Regions from separate parts of the Candidatus Syntrophocurvum alkaliphilum genome, predicted to be linked through region 2. Evidence: riboswitches for the same ligand, from Rfam matches in the RefSeq annotation. Region 2 holds a riboswitch; the other holds the start of a gene.
The links. Region 2 has a riboswitch for thiamine pyrophosphate ahead of thiS (sulfur carrier protein ThiS). Riboswitches for the same ligand answer to the same signal wherever they lie in the genome.
Positions count from the first base shown of each region.

Region 1: another riboswitch for thiamine pyrophosphate. It lies ahead of thiD (bifunctional hydroxymethylpyrimidine kinase/phosphomethylpyrimidine kinase); the one in region 2 lies ahead of thiS (sulfur carrier protein ThiS).

Region 1 covers NZ_CP046457.1:91,835-100,428, reverse strand. The annotation lists gene thiE (thiamine phosphate synthase) at 1-599, opposite strand, end outside; gene thiM (hydroxyethylthiazole kinase) at 590-1,393, opposite strand; gene thiD (bifunctional hydroxymethylpyrimidine kinase/phosphomethylpyrimidine kinase) at 1,390-2,319, opposite strand; TPP riboswitch at 2,321-2,431, opposite strand; gene SYNTR_RS00420 (L-lactate MFS transporter) at 2,614-3,840, shown strand; gene SYNTR_RS00415 (cupin domain-containing protein) at 4,097-4,414, shown strand; gene SYNTR_RS00410 (hypothetical protein) at 4,459-4,629, shown strand; gene SYNTR_RS00405 (sensor histidine kinase) at 4,633-6,003, opposite strand; gene SYNTR_RS00400 (response regulator transcription factor) at 6,000-6,662, opposite strand; gene SYNTR_RS00395 (hypothetical protein) at 6,779-7,228, opposite strand; gene SYNTR_RS00390 (Tex family protein) at 7,354-8,594, opposite strand, start outside.
Region 2 covers NZ_CP046457.1:2,136,455-2,145,048, reverse strand. The annotation lists gene thiE (thiamine phosphate synthase) at 1-48, opposite strand, end outside; gene thiC (phosphomethylpyrimidine synthase ThiC) at 52-1,359, opposite strand; gene thiH (2-iminoacetate synthase ThiH) at 1,887-2,993, opposite strand; gene SYNTR_RS10335 (thiazole synthase) at 2,993-3,769, opposite strand; gene thiF (sulfur carrier protein ThiS adenylyltransferase ThiF) at 3,785-4,591, opposite strand; gene thiS (sulfur carrier protein ThiS) at 4,592-4,789, opposite strand; TPP riboswitch at 4,837-4,945, opposite strand; TPP riboswitch at 5,078-5,175, opposite strand; gene SYNTR_RS10320 (glycine betaine uptake BCCT transporter) at 5,230-6,798, opposite strand; gene SYNTR_RS10315 (S-layer homology domain-containing protein) at 7,035-8,594, shown strand, end outside.

The DNA of each region.
Region 1 (8,594 bases), 320 kb from region 2:
CTTTGTGCTGCAATATTAATATCATCTTGTGCTAATATAGCAGATACTACTGCTACACCATCTATACCACTCTTTTTAACAGCGCTTATGTTATCATGATTAATTCCACCTATTCCAACAACAGGAATATTTACTGCAGTTTTAAACTTACTTAAGGATTCAGGGCCAATTACTTCCTTTGTATCTTTTTTAGTATCGGTATAATAAACTGGACCAACACCTAAATATGTTGCGCCTTGTTTTTCGCCTTCTATAGCTTGTTCTATAGTATTTGCTGATAAGCCAATAACTTTATTTTCCCCTAGAATTTTTCTAGCTACTGTTAAAGGTAGGTCATCTTGTCCTATGTGTAAACCATCAGCATCTACTGCTAAAGCTATATCAAGCCTATCATTTATTATTAAAGGTACTTGCAAATCACTTAGGTGACGTTTTAGCTCTGTTGCTATATTATAAAATTCGCGACTTGAAGCATCTTTTTCTCTGAGTTGGACTAAAGAAGCTCCTCCTTTTACAGCCTGTAAAACCGCAGTTATAATATCATTTCCTTTTATTAAGTCACTATCAGTCACTAAGTATATTGAATAATCTAAACCCATTTTATTTGTGCCTCCCGCATAATATCATTGGATTTTAAATTGTATAGCAGGTCATAAAATATTACTCTAAACGTTCCTGGGTTTCTTCCTGCTATCTTAATTGCTCTTTCTCCAGCAATATTAAATGCACATATTGCAGTTGCAGTTGCTATAAATACATCATCAGGATTTACTGCAATGCAAGCTGCAACAAGACCACCTACCATGCAACCTGCACCAGTTATTGTCCCAAAAAGGTTTGTACCATTACTTATATAAGCCATTTTTTTGTCATCTGCTATTACATCTATTGGACCTGTAGCTGCTACCACTATCCCTTTTTTTATAGCCAATTCCTTACAAACCTCATCAAGATCTTCACCCGTATCTAATGAATCAACACCTTTTGCCTGTGCCTCAACTCCTGCTAAGCTTTTAATTTCAGCGGCATTCCCTTTAATTACTGATATTTTCCCATTAGCACTGATTTTATTAATAACCTCCACTTTACGGGGAATAACTCCACAAGCAACAGGGTCTATAATTAGTGGTACGCTTTTATAATTTGCTCCTTTTACTGCTTCTATCATTGCTTCTTCTTGTTCACCTGTTAAAGTTCCTAGATTCAGGTATAATGAACCTGCTATATTTGCAAAATCAAATGCTTCTGCAGGATGTTCTACCATGGCGGGAGATGCACCAGAAGCTAATATTGTATTAGCAACATCGTTTACCGTTACATAATTAGTAATACAGTGTACTAACGGGTTTTGACTTTTCACTTTTCCCCATATATTTGCACATTGTTCTATCATTGTAGCTCACCCTTTCTAATTGTACTTAAGCAAAAATGATCTAATATACCTACTCCTTTACCAATAGGAAATCCAGTCTTAAGACTTGTACTAATATATTTTTTAGCCTTAGTTACAGAATCAATTACATCTAAATTATTAGCCAGATTAACTGCTATTGCTGAAGAAAAGGAACAGCCTGTACCATGACTATTATTTGTATTAATTCTTTTTGATGAAATATGGTAAGTTTTATTATTATTACCTACAACATCAACAGGTTCTCCATCTAAGTGACCGCCTTTAACAATAGCCCATTCACACCCATAATCTAATAATTTCAAACACGCAGCATCCATATCATTTATATTGTTTATCCTAGTATTTAATAAGGTTTCAGCTTCAGGAATATTTGGTGTAATAATCTTAGAAATAGGAAAAAGTTTATTTTTTAATGCCTCTATTGCTTCTACATGCAATAATCGATCACCACTTTTTGCTACCATTACTGGGTCAAGTATTATAGGCAGATTATTATTATAACTCTTTGCTTTTAAATAAGATGCTACTTTTTCTATTAAAACTTTACTACTTAACATACCAATTTTCACAACATCAATATTAATGTCTGAAAATAGTGCTTCGAGCTGTGCTTCGACTATATCTGGATTTATTTCTTGAACTTTAATTACTCCTTTGGTGTTTTGTGCAGTAACTGCAGTTATAACAGTAAGACCATAAGCCCCCAAAGCAGAAATTGTTTTAAGGTCAGCTTGTATACCAGCACCTGCACATGAATCAGAGCCCGCAATTGTGAGTACGCATTTCATTATTTTTATATCCTCTCTTTCATGTTTTAGCATTAGTTTATATATTAATTTTCTATACCATTTATTAATTGGTATAATGCCCCAAAAAACATTAAGTGAACAAGCAAAGCTGTTCACTTAATAACAGATTTTGCTTCCCTACGCTGGAATTACCCAGTTCAGGTATTAGGGTCAGAAGTTTCCACTTCTTTCTCAGCTTCGGTTTAATAAAGCTCCCCTAGCTTTTTATAATTTATATGTTATAATCAAATAATATTTTAACATAAATTAATATTTTGCAAAATTTTTCACAGATTAAAAGGATTTTTTTTATATAGAACGAATATATTATAGTAAATAATTAAACATTGTAGGAAGGAGGATATTGTATTCTCTTTTAATAAAATTGAATAGAAGGGAGGTTAAAAGCTTTTGCAGGAAGAAAAAGCAACTAATCGCTGGATAGTAGTTTTCGGAGCGGTTTTAATTCAGCTGTGTTTAGGTGCTGTTTATTCTTGGAGTCTATTTAATGCACCATTAATTGAACTTCACGGGTGGGAAGCATCAGGTGTAGTATTAACTTTCTCAATAACCATAGCTACGATGTCAGTTTTTACCATTATAGCTGGAAGAGTCCAAGATAAAATTGGACCTAGATGGGTAGCTACTGCTGGTGGGGTATTACTAGGACTCGGAGTAATTTTAGCAAGTCAGGCAACTTCGCTTTGGCAACTTTATTTATGCTATGGACTAATTGGTGGTGCAGGTGTTGGTACCGCATATGTATGTCCACTTGCAACATGTGTAAAATGGTTCCCTGACAAACGTGGACTTATAAGTGGCATCGCAGTTGCAGGCTTTGGAGCAGGTGCATTAATATTTACTCCTCTAATCAATGTATTTCTAGCAAGTTCCGGAGTTTCTCAAACATTTGTGTATTTAGGAATTATTTATCTAATTGCTGTTAGTATAGGTGCTCAATTTTTAAAAGTTCCTCCTGATGGATATGTACCAGAAGGATGGACACCACCTGAAACAACTAGTGGAACTAATCAAACAGATTTTTCTACTGGGCAAATGTTAAGCACACCACAGTTTTATTTAATGTGGGTTATGTATTTATTTGGATGTCTAGCTGGTTTAATGGTAATTGGACTTGCAGCAGATATCGGAGTAAATCTTGTTGGACTTACAGCAGCTACTGCTAGTACTGCCGTAATGATTATAGCTATTTTTAATGCTACCGGCAGAATAATATGGGGCACTTTATCAGATGTATTAGGAAGAATCACCTCACTAATCATAATGTACATATTAGCAACTGCAGCAATGTTCTTAATGAGCTATATAACAATGACATTTGCAACATTCTTAATACTATGTTCCTTAATTGGATTCTGTTTTGGTGGTTTCTTAGCACTATTCCCATCACTAACAGCAGATTATTATGGAACACAAAATCTTGGCACTAACTACGGAATAATGTTTCTAGCTTATGGTTCAGCAGCTATAGTTGGACCAATAATTGGTACAGCAGTACCATTTCAACATGCATTTTTAATCGCTTCAGTGTTATGTGCAACCGCTACAATACTAACATTCTTTACAAAACAACCTAAAGCTCCAGATCAAGCTATGGCTAAAAGAAAAGCAGCTTAATTTGTATTTTAAAAAGGTTGGGCTTAATGAATAGCCCACTGTCAAGTAGACAGGTGTAAAAATTAAAAACTATACTACAAAGACCTGACTCAAATATTTAATTGCAGTCAGGTCTTTTCTATATGGTAATATATGCAAACTTATGTTTTAATATATGTATAACTTGGGGGTGGTTACTTTAATATATAGTAAGCTTTGAGTATAGTTATAATTATATTTTACATATACTAAACTTATTATATTTGGAGGTGTATCTATGAGTTTATTAAATCAAAACATTAATGTTGGTGATATGGTTGAATATCAAGAAGGTACTGTTGTAAGTAAAACCGTTATAGGAAAGAAAACAGGAACAGTAACTGTATTTGCTTTCGCAAAAGGCCAAGGGTTAAGTGAGCATACAGCTCCCTTTGATGCTATGGTTTATATTCTTGACGGTGAAGCAGAAATAACTGTATCTGGCGAAAAATATACTGTCAAACAAGGTGAAATGTTAATAATGCCTGCTGATGAACCACATGCATTAGATGCCTTAAAACCTTTTAAAATGATGCTAATCATGATACGTTCTTAATAAAATGACTGTCATCTTATTTTTGACACAGGAGGTTATAAAATATGGGTGGATTTGAAATTTTAATAGTTTTTATATACTTAGCATTTCTTGTAGTACCAATAATAGTGCTATATTTTGTAATAAAACTTGCCATAAAGGCAGCTGTAAGAGAGTTGAGAAATGAAGGAGTTTTAAATCTAGCTGCAAATGAAAACAAAAGTAATGAATCTTAGTTATTACTCATTAATAAGTGGTATCTCGATATAAAAAGATGCTCCTTCACTTTCATTTTGAGCCCATATTTTGGCATTATGAAGTTTAATTATTTGATACACAATTGTTAAGCCTAAACCAAATTCGCCTTTAAATCCTTTGTTATACTTGTCAAATAATCCTTCCAAAACTTCCTGCTCAATTTGAGGACCATCATTCCAAAGGTGTAATATAACTTTATCATCTAAAGATTTTATAGATATTTTTATTTCATTTTTTGCATAGCGAATTTGGTTCTCTAATAAGTTTTCTAGTACAACTGTCCACTGTTCTTTATCACCCTTAATTTTCAGTGAAACTAAGTCCAAAGACCAAATTATTTCTTTTCGCTGCCAATAAAATCTTTCTACTATATCACTAATTAATTTATTTAATGAAAACACCTCATATGAAAGATTATGTGTCGCTAAATAGTCTAGTTTTGTTAAATACAAAAGGTTATGAATTCGCTTTTCTAGGCGTTTTGCTTCTTCTTCAATTACTTCTATCGTTGGTTCTAGCTCACCCTTAGGATAAATGCCATCTTTAATTGCTTGAGTATAACTACGAATAATCATTACTGGAGTTTTTAGTTCATGGGATATATTTTGTAAAAATGTTTGTTGGGTTTCATCTTGCTTAATCAATTGATTTCTTAGCATTTCTACAGAGTCACCTACACGACCAATTTCATCTTTGCGATTTAATTGTATATTCCCTTGCCAATCCCTATTTGCTAGCTTTTGCACCTTTTTTTCTAGCCTTTCTAAAGGTTTAGATAAATACCTAGCTAGTCCAAAAGATAGTATCCAACTAAGTAAAAATACTATAGCCACCAGAAAAACTAATCTATTAAATAGTGTTGTAACTAAATCTTCTCGGTAAGTATCCCACATATATGAAACTAAAAATATTTCTTGATTTTCTGCTTCACGTTTTGTTATAACATAAAACATTTTTCTTTCATCTATTTGAGCACTATATCGTTCACTGGTTTGGTCCTGTTCTCTTATATCTATTTTTATTATTTCAATTAATTCAGCAGGAAGACGATGAGAAGTACTCACGTTACTATCTTGTTTTAATACCAAAAAGTGATTAACTGTACGAATATCTTGGAAGTGTTGTCTTTGTCTGTTAGGTATATGACCAAAGTTAACTATGTCATCAGTTAGTTCACTTTCTGTAAAATCACGTAATATTAAAGATTGAGCACTTTCTATAGTTTCATAGATTTCTGTAGTGAAAAAATCACGTAAAGTCCAAGGCAACAAAACAGCTAAAAAAATTGAAATAGCTACTGCTATTCCTGCTATAACTAACCAAATTTGATATGATAATGGTAGGTTTTTCAAGATTTCACCATCCGATAACCATATCCGTAAATAGTTTCTATCCTTAACTCTGGCATTTTTTTACGCAATCTCCTAATAAGGTCATCTACCACACGGTCAGTTCCAATATAGTTATCCTCCCAGATATAATTTAGTATTTGTTCCCTTGATAAAGCTGCTCCAATATTTTTAGCAAAATATAATACTAGGTCAAACTCTTTTGAGGTCAATTCTATTTCTTTGTCATCTTTTAAAACTGTTCTAGTTATTTCATTAACTGTATAAGGAAATATACTTAAAATAGTTTGTTTATTTTGGTAAACACGCTCAATTAGTTTTTTAGTTCTTATTACAAGTTCTCTAGGAAGAAAAGGTTTAGATAAATAATCATCACTACCTAATTCTAACCCTACAACTCTATCAATATCTGCATCTCTAGCTGAAATAAAAATTACTGGTAAGTTTTGTGAAGTTTTTTTAATTTCTTTAATAAGCTCATACCCATCAATATCAGGAAGCATTATATCTAATATCCATAAATCAGGAGAAGGAGTAATTGCTTTTTTGGCTGCCTCTCCCGTAAAAAAGGATGTAACATCCCAGCCCTCTTTTTCTAAATAAGAAGTTAAAATTAAATTTAAATTTGTATCATCTTCAACCAAATTAATTTTAATTGACATAAAAAAACAGCTCCCTAATATTAAGTATAACAAAAAAACGTGCATAAAATCCTTCTAAGCACGTTTTAGTGCAAATGCCAGCAAAATCTAAATGGAGGCACTCTTAATTTAATCTTTTATTGTCTTAGCTGCTTTATATTTTCTCTAAACTGCTCCTGATTTACCTCACCATCTTGTAGTTTAGTTCTTAGTTCGCCTAATTTATCCTTAAAATCTTCTGGAACATCTCCTTTTTTATTCTGCCATCTGTCTTGATTAGATTTCATCCTATTTGGATTAATCTCTTTCATTTCTTCACAAAATTGTTCTCTTGTTATTTCTCCACTACTTAGCTTAGCTTTTAACTCATCACACTTTTCTCTTATTTCCTCAGTGGCTTGAGTTTGTAAACCTGAACGCTCACCTTCAAACTTAACCCGTTCACTAATTTTTGTACGTTCTTTTGAAAAGTCTCCTCTGTTTTCGTTTTTGTTGCTGTCAGTGGCAGCAAATGCTACAGTTGACATTAATAGTGTTAATATTAATGTAATGGGTATTATTTTTTTTAGTTTGCTAATAACAAACACTCCTTTCAATTTTTATTTGAGTGCCTCCACTAACAGTATCGGAAAAAAATATGGTATAAGTATCAAAACATTATGTTAAATTGTGAAAAAAGGGCGAGTCAAAAGGAACCGTCCCCTTTGACTCGTTAAACATTTTTCATTGATAAAGCTATTCTTTCATTTTTTAAATCTACAGATATAACTGCTATATCAACTATATCGCCAACAGTTACAACTTCAAGTGGGTGTTTTATAAATTTATTAGACATCTCTGATATATGTACTAAACCACTTTGTTTAACACCTATATCAACAAAAGCACCAAAGTCTACAACATTAGCCACTGTTCCTTTTAAAATCATACCGGGTTTTAAATCTTCAATAGTTAATACATCTGTCCTGAAAATAGGTTTAGGCAGCTCATCACGAGGGTCTCTTCCCGGACGTTGTAAGTTTTCAATGATATCCGTTAATGTTGGCACACCTGCTTCTAATTTTTCAGCTACTTCTTTTACATTAAGTTTATTTAGTTTTTGCTTAAGGGAATTACTCCCTAATTGAGTTATATCTGAATTAATATAATCTAGTAGTTTATGAGTTAAATCATATGATTCAGGGTGAATTGCTGTATTATCCAAGGGATTTTTAGCACTATCAATTCTTAAGAAACCTGCACATTGCTCATAAGCCTTAGGCCCTAGTTTAGCTACTTTTAGTAAGTCTTTTCTAAATTTAAACTTTCCTTCCTTTTCACGGTAATTAACTATATTTTTAGCAACAGTTGAATTAATACCAGATACATAAGTTAATAGCGAAGGAGACGCTGTATTTAATTCAACACCTACATAATTAACTACTGATTCTACAACTTTAGATAGGTTTTCATTTAGCTTTTTAGCTACAATATCATGTTGATATTGCCCCACCCCTATTGAACGAGGTTCAATTTTCACTAATTCGGCTAATGGATCTTGAACTCTACGTCCTATTGAAACTGCACTTCTTTCAGCAACATCTAAATTGGGAAATTCAACTTGAGCAATTTCAGAAGCTGAATATACACTTGCCCCTGCTTCACTAATAATAGTGTAGGATATTTCTTTATTATATTTTTTTATATATTCGGCCACAAATTGTTCAGTTTCTCTAGAAGCAGTGCCATTACCTATAACTATAGCTTCTACAGAATATTCATCTAAAATTTCATCCAAAACCTTTTCTGCTTCTGCAATCTTTTTTTGTGGTGGTGTTGGATAGAAAACACCAGTTTTTAATAGTTTTCCCGTTTCATTTATAACAGCCCATTTACAACCTGTTCTATATGCAGGGTCTATACCGAAAACCACTTTGCCACCTACGGGTGCCTGCAATAGTAAACCTCTTAGAT
Region 2 (8,594 bases):
ATTATCCTCTTTTATTAGATGTCTATTAGTTACTAGGTAAAGCATCATTCTTTAATCCTCTCTTAAAATGTTAACACTTTTACCTTCCATAACTTTGTTCATATTACGCATAGAGCACATTTTTCCACACATCGTACAGCTATCACTATGTTCAGGCATTGATTCTTCTCTATACCTCCTAGCTTTTGCAGGGTCTATGGCTAATTCAAACATTCTTTCCCAGTCTAGTTGCTGCCTAGCCTTACTCATTTCATAATCCCATTCTTTAGCCCCTTTAACATTTTTAGCAATATCACCCGCATGAGCTGCTATTTTCGATGCTATAATTCCTTCTTTCATATCTTCTAGGTTGGGAAGTCTTAAGTGTTCGGCAGGAGTTACATAGCATAAAAAGTCCGCACCATGACTAGCCGCAATAGCTCCACCAATTGCACTTGTAATGTGATCATAACCAGGTGCTACATCAGTTACTAATGGCCCTAATACATAAAAAGGAGCTCCATGACATAATTTTTTCTCGATAACCATATTGGCTTCTATTTCATTTATAGCCATATGCCCCGGCCCTTCAATCATTACCTGTACATTTCTCTCCCACGCCCTTTTAGTTAACTCACCTAGAATCATTAGTTCTTTTATTTGGCTAGCATCAGTAGAATCATTTATACTTCCGGGTCTACAGGCATCTCCAAGGCTTAAGGTTAAATCGTATTTTTCACATATATCTAATAGTTTGTCGTAGTGTTCAAAGAATGGATTTTCTTTATTATTTAGCTCCATCCATGCATACATTAGTGCTCCACCCCTAGAAACTATGTTTGTTAAACGTGAGTTTCTTTTAAACACTTCTGCTGTTTCTTTGTTTATGCCCGCATGTATAGTAACAAAATCAACTCCATCCTGAGCATGTTTTTCAACTACATCTAAAAATTCTTCTGATTTTATTTCACTTAGTTCTTTATCATAAAACCCTATCGCATCATATACAGGAACAGTGCCAATCATAGCTGGTGACATTGCAATTACTCTTTGCCTAAATTCTTCGGTTTTACCATATGAGCTTAAATCCATTATTGCTTCAACCTTCATATCTAAAGCCACTTGTACTTTTTCTAATTCAGCTTCAATGTTAGGACAGTCTTTAGAAATTCCTAAATTTACATTTATTTTGGTTTTCATACCTTTCCCTATCCCTTCTGGGTCAAGGTTTTTATGGTTTTTATTAGCTGGTACAATAACTGTTCCTTTAGCCACTAACTCAAGCAAATCTAAAACATTCATTTGCTCCTTTTTCGCCACTATCTCCATCTCTTTAGTAACTATACCTTTTCGAGCCGCATCCATCTGTGTCGTATACATTTTTACTCATTCTCCTTTTTTTGTTTAATATTTCTAGGTTATTTATTCTAAAAACACTATTTATCACTTTCTACATTACTTATATTTGAATGATAATTATTAATTTTTAATTCTCAATTTTTAATTATGGTAGGGAAACAAAGTTTCCCAATTTTTATAATAAAAAAGGAAACGTTAGTTTCCTAACAATAATTAAGAATTTAAAATTGATTCTGCTACAAAAAGTAACTACAACAAGCTTAAGGCTGAGCAAACATGTTTATCTAAGTCCCGAATAGCAAGGCGTGGTGCATAGATCACGGCTAAGTATAAATAAAAAATCATTTTAGATAATAAGTGCTAAGCTAAAATGGAGGTAAAGACCGATGAGTGGCGTGATAAACATGTTTGCTCAGCCGATTCCATAGTCTAAGTTTAGCTTTTTGCAGTGGAATCAAAATTTAAAATTCAAAATTAAAACATCTTGCTTTATCCAAAACTTATTGGCTTTTTTAAAAGTTTTTTTCTATAAATAAAAAACTGCTTCCCTACGTAATTTGCATCCAATTTTTGAATACTGGTTGAAAACCTCTTTCTCTTATAGCATCTCTTATCTCATCAACACTACGTGTATCACTTATTTCAAATTGTCCATCTCCATCAATACAGCTACTGTGACCACCTACTTCGGTTGATACGCCTGCAGACATTTTGGTTACTCCTAAAGGAATTAGATGGTTTCGTAGCTCTTGTTTTTCCCTTGTAGATATAGTAATCCCTAAATACGGCATAAATATCTTAAGAGCTAACATTATCTGTACCAAATCCTTATCACTAACATGTACTACCTGCTCAAAGCTACCCTTATGTGGTCTTAAGCGTGGTAGTGATACACTAGTTTCTACATCCATATATGTACTTTGTAAATAATTTGCATGTAAACCTGTAGTAAAGGCTTCTTTTCTCCAATCATTTAAGCCTAATAATGCTCCAATGTTTACACTTCGTATCTTTGCTTTACAAGCCCTTTCAGGAGCATCTAGTCGGAAGTGATAGTCTTTTTTAGGACCGGAAATATGTACCTGGTCATAGATTTTTTCATTATATACTTCTTGGTATATAGTTAACCCGTCTACCCCGGCATCTATTAGCTGTTTGTATTCTTCTTCTGTTAGTGGATAAATTTCTATAGAAATAGAGTCAAAGTATTTTTTTAATATTTTTACAGCTTCAGTAATATATGAAACAGGAGTATCCTTTCTAGATTCACCTGTTAAAACAAGAATGTGTTTTAGCCCAGTAGCAGATATAGTTTTAGCTTCTTTATCTATTTCTTCCAACGAAAGTTTATGTCTACTTATGTTATTAGCAACACTAAAAGTGCAATAAGAGCAATGGTTTGTACAATGATTAGCTAAATACATTGGCGTATATAGCAAAACAGTTTTCCCAAAGTGTTGTAATGATGCCTGATGGGCTCTTCTAGCCATATCTTCTAAGTAGTTAGCTGCTAAAGGTGACAATAGTGCTAAAAACTCTAGTTCACTTATCTTACTCTTACTAATAGTTCTTAAAATATCTGCTTCTGTAAGGTTTTTAAAAAAAGCCTCATGCTCTATGTTTTTATAGTTCGAATAATACTCGTAAAAACTCATTATAAATCCCCTTCATGTAAAAAACCTGTTAATGGTGATGATGCACTTGCATAAACTTTTTCTGGTCCTGTTTTAGCTAAATACGCCATTCTACCAGCCTTTACTGCTAGTGCAAACGCCTCTCCCATATTTACTGGGTCTTGTGCTGTAGCAATAGCTGTATTAACTAAAACTGCAGCGGCTCCCATTTCCATGGCCTCAGCCGCTTCAGATGGCTTACCAATACCTGCATCTACAATAATAGGTAAATCTATTTCATCTATCATTATTTGCACTAATTCCTTAGTCCTAATTCCTCGATTACTGCCAATCGGTGCTCCTAACGGCATAACTGCGGCTGCTCCTGCATCTGCCATTCTTTGAGCTGCCTTCAAATCTGGGCTCATATAAGGTAGTACCACAAACCCTTCTTTAGCTAGTATTTCTGTAGCTTTTGTGGTTTCGTAGTTATCTGGAAGCAAGTACTTATTATCAGAAATAACCTCAATCTTCACCCAATCACCACAGCCCATAGCTCGTGCTAAACGTGCTATGCGCACAGCTTCTTCTGCATTTCTTGCTCCTGAGGTATTAGGGAGTAATATGCATTCCTCTGGTATATGTTCAATAATATTGTCCTGTTTTGACTCCATGTCTACTCTTCTTAGAGCAACTGTTACTACCTCTGTTCCACTTTTCTTTATAACCTCAGGCATGACTGCATCATTAGCATATTTACCTGTACCTATTAACAACCTGCTATTTAGAGCAGTACCACCTATCATTAATGGATCCATATAATCACTCCTATGTTAAATATCTTTTTCACCCAATATTAGTCGCAAAACCATATTAGCCTGATGATTAGCAGCTATCCCTACACGTGGTGCCATTAGACCACTACCGGGTTTAGCTTCAGAAGTATCATCTCCTACTAAATAAAAATTTTCCCTAATTTTTTTGGTAGTAATTAAATTATTGGAAAAATAGCCTGCCATACCCGATGCTGCTACAATTGGTTTGTTAGGCAAACTTTGCAAAACTATATTAACTAGCTCTGCTTTGCTTTGTGGATTATCAAAGGCTTCTACAATAATATCTACATCACTAAATACCTCTTTAATGTTTGTACTATCTAAGTAAGCATCTTTAGTTTCCACCTCTACAAAAGGATTAATCTGTGCTATCAATTCCTTTAATGCTTCAGTTTTAGGCATTCCAATATGGTTAATAAAATATTGTTGCCTATTAAGATTGCTAGGTTCTACTATGTCAAAATCAATTAGTAGTAACCTCCCTATACCAAGTCTGGCTAATGAAACAGCTACATTTGAACCTAACCCCCCTAAACCAGCTATACCTACAAATGCTTTTTTCACACTTTCGTGTACTCCCGGAGTATGACGGGCTACTAGTAAGGATTCCATCTCTTCTTGTGAAGGAATTTCTCCTCTTTTTATAAGGGTTATTTTATCTCCATCTTTTAAAGGATAATCTTCCTTTACTATAAAACCATTAAAAACAACTATATCTGCATCAGGCTTTACTTCATCTCTTAGTTGAAATGCTGTTGTTCCCGATGAAACGAAGTGGCTCTTTTCATTCAACATTATTTTCATTTAACCGCCCCCTACAAAGGCAACTATCTCTACAGAATCACTATCAGATAAAATATGTTCATCATATCTATCTTTTGAAACAATATCTAAATTAACTTCTACAACCACCTTATCTGGATTAAGGTCTAGCTTTTGCAAAAGCTCATTTACAGTAATATCTTTTTCAAACTTCATTTCCTTACCATTAACTATCAACATTAAGTCCTCCTTTGCCTTAAAATAAAAATACAAATCTATAGAGATTTGTATTTAAAAAATATCAATCCCTACGTTGGCATTATCCAAATCAGGTATAAGGGTCAGAGATAACATCTCTTTCTCAGCCTATCCCTATAAGCTCCCCTTGATGTATATTTATTTTTCCATGTTACAGTTATATAAAACCAAATAATTAAATAATTATCAGCGTTAATCAGCGTTTAATTACCAAATACTACTTAACAAAATTAAAAAAACAGCTTACCGATAGGTAGCTGTTAAAATTCATTAAAATCTTATATGCTTCCCTACGGTAGTATTAACTACATCAGGTTCAAGGGTTAGGAAAAACCTTCTCAGCCAGTGTGGCACCCCTAGCTATTTTTTTTATTACTATATTTATAATCTAAAAATAATACTTTGTAAAGATATTTTATTTTCTACCTCCCATCATCCTTATCTTTTAGGTGTTGTTCCATCATTCTTTCTAATTTTTTTATCTTTCGTTTTTCTTTTTCTTTTTGTCTGTGTAACTCTTCCTTTAATTCCTTGTTTATAGACACAATCATCCCCAGCATGATAATAGCAAAGGGTAGGGCCGCAATTATTGATGCTGTTTGTAATCCTTCTAAACCTCCACTCCAAAGAAGTGCAATTGCTATACCTGATTGAAGAATCCCCCACACATACTTAATTCTTTTACTAGGATTTAGCACTCCCTGAGTAGACAAAATTCCTAATACAAAAGTAGCTGAGTCTGCAGAAGTTACAAAAAAAGTTATTATTAAAAGAATTGCTAATACCATAAGGACAAGCCCAAACGGAAATTGTTCTAAAGTTATAAATAAAGCTGAGGTTATATCATTATCTACAGCTGTAGAGATAGCTACACCCTGAAACTTTTCTAAGTAAAATGCAGCTCCACCAAAAGTAGCAAACCATAAAGCTCCTAAGGTAGAGGGAACGAAAAGAACACCTAGAACAAATTCCCTAATTGTTCTTCCCTTGGAAACTCTAGCAATAAAAGTGCCTACGAATGGTGCCCATGCTATCCACCAAGCCCAGTAGAACAAAGTCCAAGAACCTATCCATTCACCATCCGCAAAAGGAGTTAAGCGAAAGCTCATAGGTATAAAGTTTCCTAGGTATCGCCCTATTGTTGCAGTAAAGTTTTCAATGATAAATAATGTAGGTCCTGCTAGTAACACGAATAAAAGTAATACACCTGCTACAGTTAGGTTGACATTGCTTAAATATCTAATTCCTCTATTTAAACCTGTTGATGCAGATATCATATATAAAATAGTAACTATAAATATAATTATTATCTGTACTGTAATTATATTGGGTGTGCCTAAAAGGTATGAGAAGCCACCGCTTATTTGTAGTGCCCCTAATCCTAATGAGGTTGCTACACCAAAAACTGTTGCTATAACTGCAAGGCTATCTATAGCTTTACCTATGGGACCATTTACTTTATCACCTAGTAATGGCCTAAATGCCGTACTTATTAGTCCTGCTTCTTCCTTGCGAAACCGATAATATGCAAGAGTTAATGCAACGATAGCATAAATAGCCCAAGGGTGAAGTCCCCAGTGGAAAAACGAGTAGCGCAGTGCTATTTCAGCAGCCTCTGTGGTTTCAGGTGTTATACCTTCAGGTGGTGTAAGGTAGTGCATAACAGGTTCAGCTACACCCCAGAAAACCAACCCTATTCCCATTCCTGCAGAGAATAACATACCCAGCCATGTATAGAAATTATATTCTGGTTCATCTTCGTCTTTGCCTAGCTTTATTTGTCCATATGGCCCAAAACCTAAAAAAATAACAAATAAAACAAAAATAAATGTAGCAAAAAGATAAAACCAACCAAATGTATCAATTATATAATTTAATATTTGCTCTGTTCTATCAGCTAAACTTTCTGGTAAAAGTATTCCCCAAAGCACAAATAGTGATATAACTGCTACTGAAAAATAAAAAACTACACCAAGCTTATCTTTTTTCATAACTGTTATTACTCCTAGTTTTAAATTTAAAAAAAGACTTTCTCTAGTTTGTGCAATAATAAAGTATTTCTTTCTGTTAATTTAAATTAGTATAAAGAATGCCTAGGTTTTTACTATTATTTTTAAATATTTAGCGGACTTAGCAGGAATATTTTGCTAGATTGTCGAAATAGAGAATCTATTGAATACAACCACCACTGTGGATATATCAAATAAGGAGAGATATGAAAGTGAATATGCGATATAAAAAATTTTCTTCAGTAATTTTAATTTTTTTCTTTTGTTTTACTATCTTTTTTTCTTTTCCCCTAGAAAAAAGCTTGGCCTCTACTAATAGTCCGTATACAGATGTAAACGATACTCATTGGGCTTTTAGTGATGTTGTAAAAATGGATTTACGAGGTGTTGTAACCGGATATGATGATGGAAGTTTTAATCCAGATAAAGCGGTAACACAACTTGAAGCCCTTTTAATGGCTGTAAGAAATATGGAAGTTGAAGACCAACTTGCTTTGATAGATACAAATAAGTCTATTCCTTTTGATGTACCAGAGTGGGCAGAAGAAAACTTTAAAAGAGAAATATTATTTGCTATTGATCAAGAAATAATTATACCTACAGAAAATAGATTTAGCTCTACAGCTATTGCAACAAGAGCCTGGATGACACAACTAATGGTACGTATGATTGATAAAGATGATGAAGCGCGGTTATTAATGGACAAAACACCAGACTTTTCAGATGCTGGAGCAATACCTAGTTGGGCTAGGGGTTATATAAATGCTGGTGTAGAGTATTCACTTATTTCTGGCTACCCTGATAATACCTTCAAGCCTAATCAACTCGTTACAAGAGCTCAAAGTGTAGCTTTGCTAAGTAGAAGTGAACAATATTTAGACTTAAGTAATTCTATTGCCGAAGGTAGGATTTTAAGTATTAATAACTCTAGAGTCAGCATTTCTGCTGATGGAAGAATACATACTTTTAGTATAGATTCTGACCCTTGGGTTTTCGATCAAGATGATAAAGTATGTACAATAGATAATTTAAGAACAAATAACACTATTAATGTGCTTACTGATGGAAATACAGTTAAGTTAATAGATTTAATTGATAAAGATGTGTCCTCAACCTCAGTTAAAGGTACAGTTATACATGTAATACATGATGAAAATGTAATTGTAATAAAGGATTCAAATGAGAAAATATATACCAAAACATTAGACTCTTCAGCAGTATTTGTTAATCAAAGTGGTCAACAATTTGAGTTTTCCCAAGTTGTTCCTGGTAGCATAGTAGAGCTGGAGCTAAGTTCAGATAATAGGGTTATTTCAGTTACTGTTAGTGATGACAATGTAAGTTTTTCTAACCATGGTGTAATCTATGATATAGAGCCAAGTCAAAACTTATTAATTCTAAGAGATGCCAACAATAACTTTGTAACTTATGTTTTTTCAGATAAAACAGAAATAAATATTGAAAATGTGAGATTTCCTAGTATAGAAGATTTGCAAACTGGTGATGAGGTTAGAGTAGCTACTGAGGGAACAGATTTATTAGAAATTGAACTATTAAAAGCACAACAAGAAATGACTATTTCAGGCAAGATTATTGTAGTATCAAGTGAAAATAACTTAATTGTAGTTGAAGATAATGAAGATATCCATACCTTAACAGTATCAAATGATGTAGAAGTAAATATTCCTGGAACTAGTTCTTCATCTTTAAGTAGCATATCTGTTAATGATGAAGTAGATTTAAGAATTGAAGATGGTAATGTAGTAGAGTTAAATGTT